3 regions of the Viridibacillus sp. d25.2 genome follow, and region 3 is predicted to be linked to each of the others. Evidence: riboswitches for the same ligand, from Rfam matches in the RefSeq annotation. Region 3 holds a riboswitch; each other region holds the start of a gene.
The links. A riboswitch is a leader RNA that binds a small molecule or an ion and turns the genes downstream of it on or off. The one in region 3 is predicted to bind S-adenosylmethionine.
Positions count from the first base shown of each region.

Region 1: linked by a shared signal. The riboswitch ahead of metK (methionine adenosyltransferase) and the one ahead of ACZLO7_RS21435 (acyl-CoA dehydrogenase family protein) in region 3 are both predicted to bind S-adenosylmethionine.
Region 2: linked by a shared signal. The riboswitch ahead of ACZLO7_RS20525 (methionine ABC transporter ATP-binding protein) and the one ahead of ACZLO7_RS21435 (acyl-CoA dehydrogenase family protein) in region 3 are both predicted to bind S-adenosylmethionine.

Region 1 is NZ_CM196652.1:1,118,128-1,123,020, reverse strand. Features, by position in the region: gene ACZLO7_RS05600 (alanine/glycine:cation symporter family protein) at 1-623, opposite strand, end outside; gene ACZLO7_RS05595 (alpha/beta hydrolase) at 833-1,630, opposite strand; gene ACZLO7_RS05590 (gamma carbonic anhydrase) at 1,754-2,266, shown strand; gene metK (methionine adenosyltransferase) at 2,439-3,635, opposite strand; SAM riboswitch class I at 3,899-4,017, opposite strand; gene pckA (phosphoenolpyruvate carboxykinase (ATP)) at 4,221-4,893, shown strand, end outside.
Region 2 is NZ_CM196652.1:4,184,976-4,189,868, forward strand. Features, by position in the region: gene ACZLO7_RS20510 (Y-family DNA polymerase) at 1-1,223, opposite strand, end outside; gene ACZLO7_RS20515 (MetQ/NlpA family ABC transporter substrate-binding protein) at 1,606-2,424, opposite strand; gene ACZLO7_RS20520 (methionine ABC transporter permease) at 2,440-3,111, opposite strand; gene ACZLO7_RS20525 (methionine ABC transporter ATP-binding protein) at 3,101-4,114, opposite strand; SAM riboswitch class I at 4,232-4,336, opposite strand; gene ACZLO7_RS20530 (carbon-nitrogen family hydrolase) at 4,416-4,893, opposite strand, start outside.
Region 3 is NZ_CM196652.1:4,390,975-4,395,867, forward strand. Features, by position in the region: gene ACZLO7_RS21420 (osmoprotectant ABC transporter substrate-binding protein) at 1-378, opposite strand, end outside; gene ACZLO7_RS21425 (ABC transporter permease) at 394-1,029, opposite strand; gene ACZLO7_RS21430 (betaine/proline/choline family ABC transporter ATP-binding protein) at 1,090-2,244, opposite strand; SAM riboswitch class I at 2,498-2,600, shown strand; gene ACZLO7_RS21435 (acyl-CoA dehydrogenase family protein) at 2,713-3,870, shown strand; gene ACZLO7_RS21440 (transporter substrate-binding domain-containing protein) at 3,924-4,790, shown strand; gene ACZLO7_RS21445 (amino acid ABC transporter permease) at 4,875-4,893, shown strand, end outside.

The DNA.
Region 1 (4,893 bases), 1.2 Mb from region 3:
AACGGTACGATAAAAGAAGCTACTGAGGCTATACGTTTTACACCACCGAAAATAATAGCACCTAAAATAACACATACGACTAAACCTGAAATCCAGTGCTTTATGCCAAATGCAGTATACATCGAGTCAGCAATGGCATTTGATTGCACAGTTGGTTGTAGAAACGACATTGCCACAACTGCTGCTACAGCAAAAATCATTCCTAACCAACGTTTCCCTGTACTTTTCTCAATGTAAAATGCAGGTCCACCTCGGTAAACACCATTTCTTTTCTCTTTATATATTTGTGCTAATGTTGATTCTACATAAGCTGTTGCAGATCCGATGAAGGCAATTACCCACATCCAGAAAATCGCACCCGGTCCACCAAAAGCTATTGCTGTTGCAGTACCCGCGATATTCCCTGTCCCAACACGACCAGATAACGCCATAGACAGTGCTTGGAAAGAGGACACTCCTGCTTCAGATTCTTTTCCACTGAAGATTTGTTTAAACATATCTTTCAATAAACGAACTTGTACACCTTTTGTTAATATAGTAAATAATAATCCAACTATCAGAATACCGTAAATCATCCACGGTCCCCACAAAATTCCATAAACACGGGTAATAATGGCTTCCATTTATTGTCCCCCATTGATCATAATAAATTATTCTTCGAATAAATATATTGCCAGTTTCTAATAAAGGAAAAATTTATTCTATCGAAATAGCAATTGTTATGTATTATATATCAAAACCATCAAATTTGAAATATCCCTAATGTGTTATAAGACAATTGAAATCGGTTACAATAAAAAAAAGACGGAATTCCGTAAAATTCCGTCAAACTTTATATGATGTAACCAACTGATTTTAATGCATTAAAGATAAAACTTTCCATATATGCATAAATATCCTCACGTTCAGGTTCTTGGTATAAATCATGATAACAGGCTTTCCATTCTTTATATTGATATTCTGATAGACTTTGTTGCGAAAGCCATTTTTTGCTATATGTCACATCCGCTATTTTATCGTTGCCACCATTCATTAATAAAATAGGAATATTCGGGAATACTGTTTGTTGTGATATTCCCTTCATGAAACCATGAAGTTCGCGATACCAATTGACAGTAATAACATCATTATAATAAATATCGTCTTTTTCCTCTTTATAAAATTCATAACTTCTTGTTAAGTGCTTTATATTAATTTCATGATTGATTTTTAGATTGCCAGTTAGTTTACTTAAACCTGTTAATGCATTTGATAATTTTGATGGTTGGTGTTTTAAATGCATCCATGGTGATGTTAATATAATCCCTGTACATTCATACTTGAATTTTTCAACAACATGGATTCCTAAAATAGCGCCTAAACCATGTCCTACTACAAATACAGGTAAGTTATACGTTAAAGCCGCTTGCATTAGTTGTTTAACAAATGTTTCGTAACTTTTAAACTCTTCACTATGCATACTTTTATGTCTACTATCCTCGCCATGTCCAGGTAAATCTCCTGAAATAACATGGATACCAGATGTTCTTAAGTTTTCAATTAGCCATGCATATCGACGATGATGTTCGTATGCACTGTGTATAATTACAGCGACAGCTCTTGCTTGGCCGTCAGTTTCCCATTTCCACATTACTATCTCACCTCATAAATTCCTATGTATATATTTTAACGTATTCTGGCTATTACTGTTCCATTCATTGCTTCCTTTTGTTACGATAATAATACATAATAACTTGAAATGAGGCGTTTTTCGATGATTTATCCATTCAGAGACAAAAAACCATCTATTGACCCATCCGTTTTTGTCGGCGATAACGTTATTATCACTGGCGATGTTACTATAGGACCTGATTCTTCTATTTTTTATAATACGGTTATCCGTGGAGATGTTTCTCCTACGATTATAGGGCGCAAAGTAAATGTCCAAGATTTATGTTGTTTACATCAAAGTCCTGCATATCCACTTATCTTAGAAGACGATGTGACAATTGGGCATCAAGTAACATTACATAGCTGTACTGTAAAAAAAGGCGCTCTTGTTGGGATGGCTTCAATTATCCTAGATGGTGCTGAAATTGGTGAAGGTGCATTTATTGGTGCTGGCAGTCTCGTTTCACAAGGTAAGAAAATTCCTCCAAACACATTAGCATTTGGACGCCCTGCAAAGGTTATTCGCGAGTTAACTGAAGAAGATAAAAAAGATATGGATCGCATTGTGAATGAGTATTATGAAAAAGGACAATATTATAAATCACTACAAAAATAGCTAAATCTAGAAGCCTGAGTATCTTTTTTCATACGATTTCTCAGGTTTTTTAATTTCTTATTGTGAGTTTCTTCTATATAAAAACAAAAAATATCCCAAGCTACATTTGATTACTAAAATAATCAATATGTAACTCGGGATATTTAGTATTATTGGGATTTTCCAGAATGAATTACAGTCCGGCTTTATCTTTTAAAACGGCAGCTTTATCTGTAGCTTCCCACGGAACATTCAAATCTGTACGGCCGAAATGACCATAAGCAGCTGTTTGTTTGTAGATAGGACGTCGTAAATCAAGCATTTTAATAATGCCTGCTGGGCGTAAATCAAATAATTCACGAACCCACTCAACTAAATCTACTTCTTTCACTTTACCAGTACCGAAAGTATCGATTGCAATTGAAACTGGTTGTGCAACACCAATCGCATAAGCAAGTTGTACTTCACAACGCTCAGCAAGTTCAGCTGCTACAATATTTTTTGCAACATAACGTGCTGCATAAGCTGCAGAACGGTCAACCTTAGTTGCATCCTTACCAGAGAATGCACCGCCACCATGACGAGCGTATCCACCGTAAGTATCTACGATAATTTTGCGTCCTGTTAACCCTGCATCACCTTTTGGTCCACCAATTACAAAGCGACCAGTTGGGTTGATAAAGTATTTTGTGTTCTCATCAAGTAATTCAGTAGGAACAACCGGAGCAATTACGTGCGTTTGTAAATCTTCTTTAATTTGCTCTAATGTCACTTCTGGATCATGTTGAGTTGAAATAACGATTGTGTCAACGCGAACAGGATGATTATTTTCATCATATTCAATTGTCACTTGAGTTTTACCATCCGGACGTAAATAAGCCAACTCTTGTGTTTTACGAACTTCTGATAATCGACGAGCTAATTTATGTGCCAAGCTAATAGGTAAAGGCATTAACTCAGGTGTTTCATTACAAGCGAATCCAAACATTAAACCTTGGTCACCTGCACCAATTGCTTCAATGTCTTCATCAGTCATTGAACCTTCACGTGCTTCAAGAGCTTGGTCAACTCCCAATGCGATATCAGCTGACTGCTCACCGATTGCTGTTAAAACAGCAACGTTTTCACCATCAAAGCCATATTTACCACGCGTATAGCCGATTTCCATTACCGTTTCACGAACGATTTTAGGAATATCAACATAAGTTGATGTTGTAATCTCTCCTGCTACTAATACAAGACCAGTTGTTACTGTAGTTTCACACGCAACACGTGCATTCGGGTCTTTTGAAACGATTTCATCTAAAATGGCATCCGAAATTTGATCACAAATTTTATCTGGATGTCCTTCTGTTACACTCTCTGATGTAAACAGTCGACGGTTTGTCATTTGGTTTCCTCCTATTATCTGCGAGATTGCCTCGGAAATGATACGGTACTCATTACCCATGTTAGTTCTTTCCAGTAGGATTGAACGCCAAGCCGTTGCTGCTTTTAACACGAGGATTCTAGAAAGTGCCACTATATATAAATAGAACCGCATAAATTACATATACTTATCAAAAATTTAGGAATTGGTCTATTTTAAATAAAAAAACCCTTCCACCCATTATTACTAATGAGTGGAAGGGAATAATTCATAAGCACCTTTCACTCTTATCGTTCAAGGATCAAATCCTTGCATCAGATTAAGCACCAGCGCATCACATAAAAACACAATGCAGGTTGCCGGGTTTCATAGGGCCTGACCCTCCACCAGCTCGGGATAAGAGTATCCGTTCAATACCACATATTAGAACATTATAGCTTAGTTGTCAACACCTTTTTTATTTCTTAAAAAAAAGTACAATTTTCATAAAAATTATATTGCAATTAGTATAGATTATTTAACTAAATGTGTTATACTAATTTCGAAAATGAAATATAAATCCCCTCTAACAAGAGAAATAATATAAAAAGGATGGTACGTAAAACGATGAATTCAGTAGAAATTACGAATGAACTGAAGGAATTATTGAAAGGTGAAAATATTCTGGAACAACTTTCAGTACCACAATTAACAGAAAAAGCTACTTCACGCGGTGAAGCTATCCTAACTGTTGATGGTGCTGTAAGAGCAGTCACAGGAAAATATACAGGTCGTTCTCCTAAAGATAAATATATGGTCGAAGAAGAAAGTTCGAAAGACAAAATTGATTGGGGTAAAGTAAATAGACCAATCTCATCAGACATCTTCGATTCATTGTACACTAAAGTAGTTAACTACTTGAAAGAAAAAGAAGAATTATTTGTATTTAACGGTTTTGCAGGTGCAGATACATCATCTCGTTTAGCTATTCGAGTAGTAAATGAATACGCTTGGCATAACCTATTTGCACATCAATTATTCATTCGTCCTACTGAAGCAGAGCTAGAAACACATGAAGCTGACTTCACAATCGTTTCTGCTCCAACTTTCAAAGCGGACCCAGCAGTAGATGGAACTGATTCTGAAACTTTCATTATCGTTTCTCTTGAAAAACGCATCATCCTAATTGGTGGAACTGAATACGCTGGTGAGATGAAAAAATCGATTTTCAGTATAATGAACTACTTATTACCACAACAAGGTATTCTTTCAATGCACTGTTCAGCAAACGTTGGTGAAG
Region 2 (4,893 bases), 210 kb from region 3:
TTAATAGCTGTACCAGCTTTTGTGAAAGAAACTGCTCTTAATATTGAGGTAGCTCCAAACTTGTTGCGTATTGCATCCATTGTAGGACCGATTATTTGACGCTGTGGCTTACGTTCATCAAATAAATCCAATTGAATGCTATGCTCTCTCTCTAAGTTGGATATTCGGACAGATAACTGCCGAGCTGGTTCACCTGCAAAATGTTTATCCAGCAATTCAATACAAGTTTTATACATCACAAGTGTTTCGCTTGTTGGTACTGCAATCGTTTTAGATCGATGGAATCCTTTGGTCATAGCGTTTCGACTATAAGAAAGACCAATACTAATTGTACGGCCAACATAGCCTGCATCCCGTGTTCGCTTCATTACGTCCTCACACATTTCAAGAAGCACTACAGAGATTTCTTTTCGTGTGTGGTAATCCCTCATCAGCATTTGGCCCTTACCAAAACTTAAAGTTCCGTTTGTTAATAACGGCTCCCCTAATGTGGATAAATCGATTCCCCATGCATGGTAATAGAGTTGATTGCCCATTACACCAAAGCGCTTTTCTAATTCTTTTAGATCTGAATTAGCCAAACCACCGACTGTTTGTATCCCCATAGCATTTAGATTCACTTCCATCTGTTTACCAATTCCCCACATTTCAGAAAGGGGGCGAACTGGCCATAATTTCTTTGGAATATCTTCATACGTCCATTTAGCAAAGCCTGTTTTCTTTGCTTCAAGGTCTAAAGCTAATTTGGCTATTAACATATTTGGTCCCATACCTACTGCACTAGGTATATTAAATTGGTCAAGAATAGCCCTTTGTATTTCCTTAGCCGTTTCTTCAGGTGAACCCCAAAGCTTTTCAGTGCCAGTTAAATCAACAAAACTTTCGTCTATACTATACACATGTATAGCATCAACCGGGACGTAATTAGAGATTAATTTTGTAATCGTCATCGATATTTGAATAAAGAAACTCATTTTCGGCTCAAACAATCTAATGTCAGGATGCTTAGGTATTTCATAACGACGATTCCCTGTTTTGATTCGGAATCGTTCTTTCATGGCTGGACTAGCAGCTAGTACGACACTACCTGGTTGTTCAAAGTTACCAATAACCGCTATTGGTGTTGTCATAACATCTAATCCATGTAACATCGCTACGATACTGGCGTAAAAACACTTCATATCAATACATATAATGGAACGTTCAGGCAGGTTTTCATACATTAAATAATCCCTCGCTCTTTATAGACAACTGGAACTGGAACAATAACAAGAATATTATCGAGAACAAAAGTACGCTATTGGCTATCTTAATTATTTTGATAAACCTTTTCGTGATGACTCCAGACTTTGAAGTGTACATCATATTTACTAACTGATTGTGTTGCATCGCTTTTATTAACTGATCTTTCATTGTTTTCACTCTCCCTCCACAACGAAAAAAGAACATTTGTTTGTATATATTATACGCACAAATGTTCTTTTTTAGAAGTGGTAATTTTTACTCAGTCCTTTTAATGGATCAAAAGCTGATTTAAAGTCCTGTAATTCCCAGTATCTTGGAAGGGAGGTGTAAGGCTAAATTAGATTCGCTAGACTCTCGGGGTTATTTCATCCAGTCAGGTTTTCCGAAGCCTTTGAATTCTTTGTCGATATTTTTTTCAAATTCTTCTGATTTAACGATTTCTAAGATGTCTTTAGCTAGTTGTGAGTCTTTGTTTTCTTCTTTAACTGCGATAACGTTACGGAATTTATCAGGCATGTTTTCTAAGAATAGTGCATCTTGTAGGTCAAGTCCTGCTGCAAGCGCAAAGTTTCCCGGGACACCAACAAGGTCAGCACTTTCGATTGCGCGTGGTAGCCCTGCTGCTTCGATTGGTTGGAATACTAAGTTTTTAGGATTTTCCACAACATCTTTTTCAGATGCTTTTAGTTCTTCAATATTAGGATCAATTTTGATAAGTCCTTGTTCTTGTAATGATAGTAATGTACGTGCTGCATTGGATGGATCGTTAGCAATTGCTACTTTTGCGCCGTCTTTAATATCATCAATTGATTTAAAATCTTTTGCAAAGAAGCCCATCGGTGCAGTTGGCACGTTTATTAGGCCAACTAGTTTCATATTGTTTTGTTCATTAAAGTTTTCAAGATAAATTGAGTGTTGGAAAAGGTTTGCATCAATGTCACCGGAATCTAATGCTTTATTTGGTTGTACATAGTCACTGAATTCAACAGGTTTTACTTTATAGCCTTTTTTCTCTAATTGCGGGATGATAACTTTGTTCAACATGTCGCTATAAGGACCTGCAGTTGCGCCAATTTTAATCTCTTTTGAATCTTTTTCTTTACTTTCATCCTTGTTACCACATGCAACTAAAGCTGTTGCTAATACGAATAATAACGCTGCTAGTAAAAACTTTTTCATTTTGAAATCTCCCCTTTATCGTTTATCGATTGCTTTTGAAATGGCATCGCCTGCAAGTTGGATAATTTGGACGATAACTATTAAAATGACAACTGTCGCAATCATGATTGTGTTGTCATAGCGGTAATAACCAAAGCGAATTGCTAAGTCACCAATCCCACCACCGCCGATAATACCGGCCATCGCAGAGTATGCGACTAAACTAATAACCGTCATTGTAATGCCTTGAATAATACCTGATTTCGCTTCAGGTAATAACACGTCTTTTACAATCATCCACGGTGTTGCACCGACTGCAATTGATGCTTCGATGACACCTTTATCAATTTCACGCATAGACGTTTCAACAAGTCTCGCGAAAAATGGGATTGCTGCTACAGATAATGAAACACTCGCAGCTACTGGCCCAATAGTATCCCCAACTAATATTTTGGTTAGTGGGAACAACGCTACTAATAGAATGATATAAGGAATGGAACGAACAAGATTGACGATAAATCCTAGAATGCCATTTAAAAAACGGTTTCGTAAAGATAAACCTTTGCTTGTAACAAATAAAATAATACCTAATGGTAACCCGATGATTAGCGAAATGCTAAGTGAAATACCAACCATGAGTAATGTTTCACCAAATGCTTTCCATATATCTGGAAGCATGCTAAGGAAATGTTCGAAATCAAATAACATCGTTAATCACCTCCACAAGCGCACCGCGCCCTTCCAAATAAGAAATGGCTCTCTTCACATTATCCGGATGACCTTGTAGCTCCATTAGGAAAATGCCAAGCGGTTTTTCTTGAATATACTCAATAGTACCGTGCAGGAAATTCCCGTGTACATCGAAGTTTTGAATCATATCTGAGATGACTCCCTCACCAGCGACATCCCCTTTGAATAGCACTTTAACCATCTTCCCTTTGACACCATTAAGAATTGTTGGCGGAAGTTCAAATGATACAACACTACTGATAAACTCTTGGGTTAAAGGCTCAACTGGATTTGCAAAAATGTCATAGACAGCACCCTCTTCAATGACTTTCCCATCTTGCATAACAACCATGCGATCACAAATTTCTTTAACAACATCCATTTCATGAGTAATCAAGACGATTGTAATATCAAGCTCACGGTTGATTTTCTTCAGTAATCGTAAAATGGAAACTGTCGTTTTTGGATCAAGTGCTGAAGTTGCTTCATCACAAAGTAGTATAGATGGGTTATTTGCAAGTGCTCGAGCGATACCGACACGTTGCTTTTGACCGCCACTTAATTGTGCTGGATAGACATCGATTTTCTCAGCTAAACCAACCATTTCTAGCAATTCTTTTACACGAGCTTTAATATGTGCCGGCGGTGTAGCTGCTGCTTTTAAAGAAAATTCGATGTTCTCCCCGACAGTTTTTTGACTGATTAAGTAAAAATGTTGAAAAATCATACCAATTTTCAAACGAGCTTTTCGAAGTTGCTCACCTTTTAGCTTCGTTAAGTCTTGACCATTTACAACGATACTGCCACTCGTTGGTCGCTCTAATAAATTGATACAACGTAGAAGTGAGCTTTTCCCTGCTCCAGAGTAGCCTACGATACCGAAGACTTCACCTTTGTTGATTTTCAGTGATACGTTCTCCACGCCCGTTACTTTACCTTTTTTTGTTTTATATACTTTCATAAGATTCTGAATATCGAGCATACTGCATCCCTCAAATCTGTTTATATTATGTAACTTCTATAGAATTACTTGGTATTTACTCTATTAAAAAATACTTCTTTCAATTTTCTGAAAGAAGTATCGTAAATGTAAATTGGCGATTTATCTTCCAGAATGTACTCATTCTGTAGGAATTGGCACCTTCCCTTTTCAGGGGGTTGCCGGACGTCATAGGGCCTATCCCTCGGTCTCTCTAGATAAAGTTCAATATTCGTTTGTAAGTTATGAACTAAATATTACTGTGTAATATTCTAGTTGTCAAACACTTTTTAGAAATTTTGTATTATTTCGAAATATCTTTATATAATTCAGGTCGTCGATCATCATACACTGGGATTCGTTGGCGAATTTCGTCAACTATAGAGAAATCAACATCGATAATCGCCATTTCTTCATCTTCTCCACCAGTCCATAATACTTCACCCCAAGGTTCAATAACCATTGACTGACCGTTGAAATTCTGTTTTTTATGGCTAATTCGATTTACTGCAATAACAAAACATTGGCTTTCAATTGCACGTGCTTGTAATAAGGTTTTCCAATGATCGATACGCGGTGTTGGCCATTGTGCAGAAACAAAAATTACTTTAGCTCCGTTTAACGCGTGTAGACGTAACCACTCTGGGAAACGAATATCGTAGCAAATAACACCAGCGGCTGGAATATCACCCAACTCAAAGTTATTTTGCTTATCACCAGCGGATAAATACAAATGCTCGTCCATTAAACGGAAAAGATGTGCTTTGTCATATTCGCTAACA
Region 3 (4,893 bases):
GAAGAATGTTTGGTTGTATCGCTCTTGGAATATTTTTTGTACAGTATCCATCGCTTTTTTAGGATCTTTAACAGGTTCTTCTTTTAATGCTCCAGTAAGGTCTGTTCCTGTATAACGTGTTGAAGAAATATTTGCATCGCCGTTAATCATTGCTTGGTGCAGAACGACACTTGATCCTAGATTATTAATCAGTTCTACCTTTTCATCCGTTTCATGTTCAATCATTAATTTCAATATATTAGCCATGATCTTACTTTCTGTCGTTGTCATTGAAGCAATTTTCACGTCATTTTCATCACTTGAACCCGTTAGCGAACAAGCAGATAAAAATATAACTGTCATAATCAAGCCAATGGTAATTATTTGTTTATATTTCATAAGCATGTTCCTCTCCTAACGTTCAATTTTTAACCCTCTTGGTGTAGCCCACTTTTCCACTTTAAATAATATGAAGTCCGTAATTAGAGCCAAAATAGTTACTAGCACAGCACCACCAATAATAAATTCAGGTTGATAAAGATTAAGCCCATTAAAAATAAAATCTCCTAAGCCACCTGCTCCTATGTAAGATGCTAAAGTTGCCCATGAGATGGCATATACTGCAGATAATCGGATACCTGACATAATAACAGGTATTGCCAATGGAAGTTCAACCATCCCGATGGATTGTATTTTTGTCATTCCCATACTTATTCCTGCTGCTTTAAGTCCTTGATTAACGGATTTCATACCAATATAAGTATTATTTAAAATAGGTAACAGTGTGTAGATAAATAGAGCAATAATCGCAGGTACTTTCCCAACTCCCAAAAACGGTATCATAATTGCTAAAATAGCTAATGAAGGTAGCGTTTGTAAAACACTAGTAATACCTAAAACGATTTTAGCGGTTCTCTGTAGTTTTGATAATAAAATACCCAAAGGAACTGCAACGACAACACCTAAAATTAAAGCTATAGCAGATATATAAAAATGTTCCCATGTTTTTTGCACAATATCTCCGCCATTTTGTGTTATAAAATCAATCATCAACTCACATCCTTTCTTATTAGTTAGTGTTTAGTTTTGTTGAGTATCAGTTTCTCTTTGTTATTCTAGATCAATAACATTTGTATCCTCTTCTATTTCTTCATCACCCCAAATAGTGTCATATACCATGTCCACAATATTGGCACGTGTAACAAGACCGATTAAATGGTGTTCTTCATCTACAACGGGAATATGTTTTAAGTTTCGTTTTAAAATACGACGCACTGAATCTTGTAATTTTGTACCATTCCGCACATAAAAAACGTCTTTTTCTACTGCTTCAGAAATGCTAGAAGTAGTATGTCGTGCTGTGGTTAAGCCTTCAACATCGATATAGCCTTTTAGATGATTTTGTCCATCAACGACAAACAATGTGTCAACGCGTTTTGTCACCATTAAACGAAAAGCATCATTAATACTTTTCTCTAATGTAATAGAAATTGGTTTGATCATTACATCATCAACAATTTTCGCACTTGGTTTTTCTTGCATTAAACGATGAGAGCCAATAAATTCACGCACAAATTCATTAGCTGGGTTAGATAGGATATTGTCAGGAGTATCAAATTGGATAACTTGGCCACTATGCATAATACAAATTCGATCTGCCAACTTAATTGCTTCATCCATATCATGCGTGACGAAAATAACAGTTTTACCAAGACGTTGCTGTAAATCTTTCATCAAGTCTTGTAACGTGTCACGCGTAATAGGATCTAGTGCGCCGAATGGTTCGTCCATTAGAATAATGTCTTGGTCTGCGGCTAATGCTCGGAGCACCCCGATACGCTGTTGTTGACCACCAGATAATTGCGCGGGATATAAATCAAGATAGCTTTGGGGTAAATTAACGAGTTCTATGAGGCGTTCTGCTGTTTGATTTTTCTTTTCTTTTGACCATTTTAACAATTTAGGTACAAGTGTAATATTTTCACTAATGGTCATATGTGGCATGAGACCAATTTGTTGAATAACATATCCAATACTCCTACGTAATGCTACTGGATTCTTTTTCGATAAATCTTCCCCTTCCAAATAGATGGTACCTTTGGTCGGTTCTATCATTCTATTAATCATACGCATGGCAGTCGTTTTCCCACTGCCACTCGTACCGATAAAGGCGACAAATTCACCGCGTTCAATTTCAATATTCATATCGTCAACGGCTTTCTTTCCACCCCTATACACTTTCGATAAATTCTCTATCTTTAGCATAAGTATCCCCCCTCAAATTTAATAACCAAAGATTATTTACCCTCTTTTGATAAGTGGTAAACCTAAAAAGTAGAATAATTTAAAAAATATTCACTAAAATGTATAATCATTACAACATTTAACTAGAGTCCTATATCATTTTTAATTAATCTTAGGCTCATTTACTACGATTCTTAATCCCTACAAAAATACTTTGTTTTTCATATTGACTTTCACTTTTATAAAAAGTAAAATAATTGAAACAATAAAATATTACTTATCACGAGAAGCTAAGGGACTGGTCCGATGAAGCTTCAGCAACCACTGTCTAACAGATTGGTGCTACTTCCAGCAAGAGAAATCTTGGCAGATAAGGGTGCATATACAACATTAAAGCTCCCTCTTTTATAAATGGGAGATTTTTTACAGCTCCAATACATAGTAATTCTATAAGAATTATAAACTTAGAGGATTTGAGGGTGATTTATTATGAAAGAGATATTTATAAAAACAGAGCTACAACGTCAATGGTTAGATAAATTAGCGTTACTAAAAGTTCAAATCGCAAAAAGTGCTGCGACTGTAGATGAATTATCTATTTTTCCAAAAGAGAGCTTTAGCCAACTTCGTGAAATTGGTTACCCCGCAATTACTTTACCAAAAGAATTTGGTGGCGAAGGATTTTCAGTTTACGATATGGTTCTTTTGCAAGAAACACTTGCTAGCTACGATGAAAACACTTCACTTTCAATGGGCTGGACTCTAGGTGTTGTAGGTGAATTGTATGAGCAGAAATTATGGACAGCTGACAGGCTTAATTTCTTTGCAAATGAAGTACAAAACGGTGCTATTGTGAATCGTTCTGTAAGTGAAGCGCGCACTGGAAGCCCCACTCGTGGCGGACGTCCTGGAACAAATGCAGTACGATCTGACAATGGATGGCTTATAAATGGACGCAAAATTTTCACTACGGCTTCCCCTGTTTTAGATTATTTTTTAACTTCTGCTTGGATTGAGGATAAACAACAAGTTGGGTTCTTCTTAATTCACAAAGATACCGCTGGACTATCTATTGAAGAAACATGGGATGTAATGTCGATGCGTGGCACTTCTAGTCATGACCTAATCTTACAAGATGTTAAAGTAAGTGACTCGGATTTAGTCGAATTACCAAACCATCCGAGCGGTGGTAAAATCAATGGCTGGTTATTGCATATTCCTGCAACTTATTTGGGCATAGCACAAGCAGCCCGTGATTATGCAGTTCACTTCGCAAATCACCATCAACCAAATAGCTTAAATGCACCTATAAGTTCATTACCTAATGTACAGCATTTATTAGGTGAAATTGAGCTAAAGTTACAGCAATCTAGATTTGTCCTATACGGTACAGCTGAAGCTTATGATGACCCACAGCGAAGAGATTCATTGACAAATGAAATTGCTGTTGCCAAACATACAGTGACTAATACAGCTATTGATATCGTCGACAAAGCAATGCGCGTAGTAGGTGCAAAAAGTTTACAAAACTCTAATCCATTGCAACGATATTACCGCAATGTACGTGCTGGTCTACACAATCCTCCAATGGATGATATGACCATTACAAAATTGGCATTAACAGCTATTGCAGAACAGAAACAATAGAATTCGATTGTCTATTAATAATTAAAAATAAAATTAAAAAGGAGATTTAAGATATGATCAGTAAAAAATTATTAAAATTTGCAGCAGTCGGTATTACGTCAATAGCAATTTTAGCCGGTTGCTCAACAAGTGAGGCATCTGATTCCAAAGGTAAGGAAGATTCATCAAAAGTACGTACGGTGAAAGTTGCCTTTGACCAAGCTAGTAAGCCCATCTCATATATTGACGACCAAGGTAATCCAACTGGATACGATGTAGAAGTAATGAAACTAGTGGATGAATTATTACCAGATTATAAATTTGAATATGTAGGCACAACTAGTGACGACTTATTAATTGGTGTCGAACAAGGAAAATACCAAGTCGGGGTCAAAAATGCCTTTTTCACAGAAGAGCGTACAGAAAAATTCATCTATCCTAAAGAGTTCCTTGGCTTAAGTAGTGCGGGGTTAGTCTTACGTAAAGAGGATGAAAATATTAAATCGCTAAAAGACTTTGCATCAGCAGGATTCTCTCTAGCACCAATTGCTGCAAATAATGCTCAATATACAGTCATTGATGAATACAATCAAAAAAATCCAGGTAACAAAGTGAAACTAAAAGCTGGAGATGCTTTCTCTATTGATATTGTTCAATGGGTCAATGAAGGCCGAGTAGACGGCGGTGTAATGATTGAAGGTATGTTCGATCAACAAGTTTCTGCAAAAGACGGTGCTTATCACAAATTAGCAGATGATATTGTGTATAACGAATTTGCTGTTATTAAAACATGGCCACTGTACAATAAAAAAGAACAGAAATTTGCAGACGCATATGACAAAGCTATAAAACAAATTAAAGAAAAACAAAAAACAAATGAACTGAGCAAAAAATTCTACAATCGCGATTTATTTGAAGTACTTGAGCAAGCGGAACGTTAATTGCTTATGCATACGTAACTTCCTTAGGCTGTTGAGTCATTAAACTCAACAGCCTTTCCAATACAAAACGAAAATGGTGAGCATATGGAAAAATATTTTGATT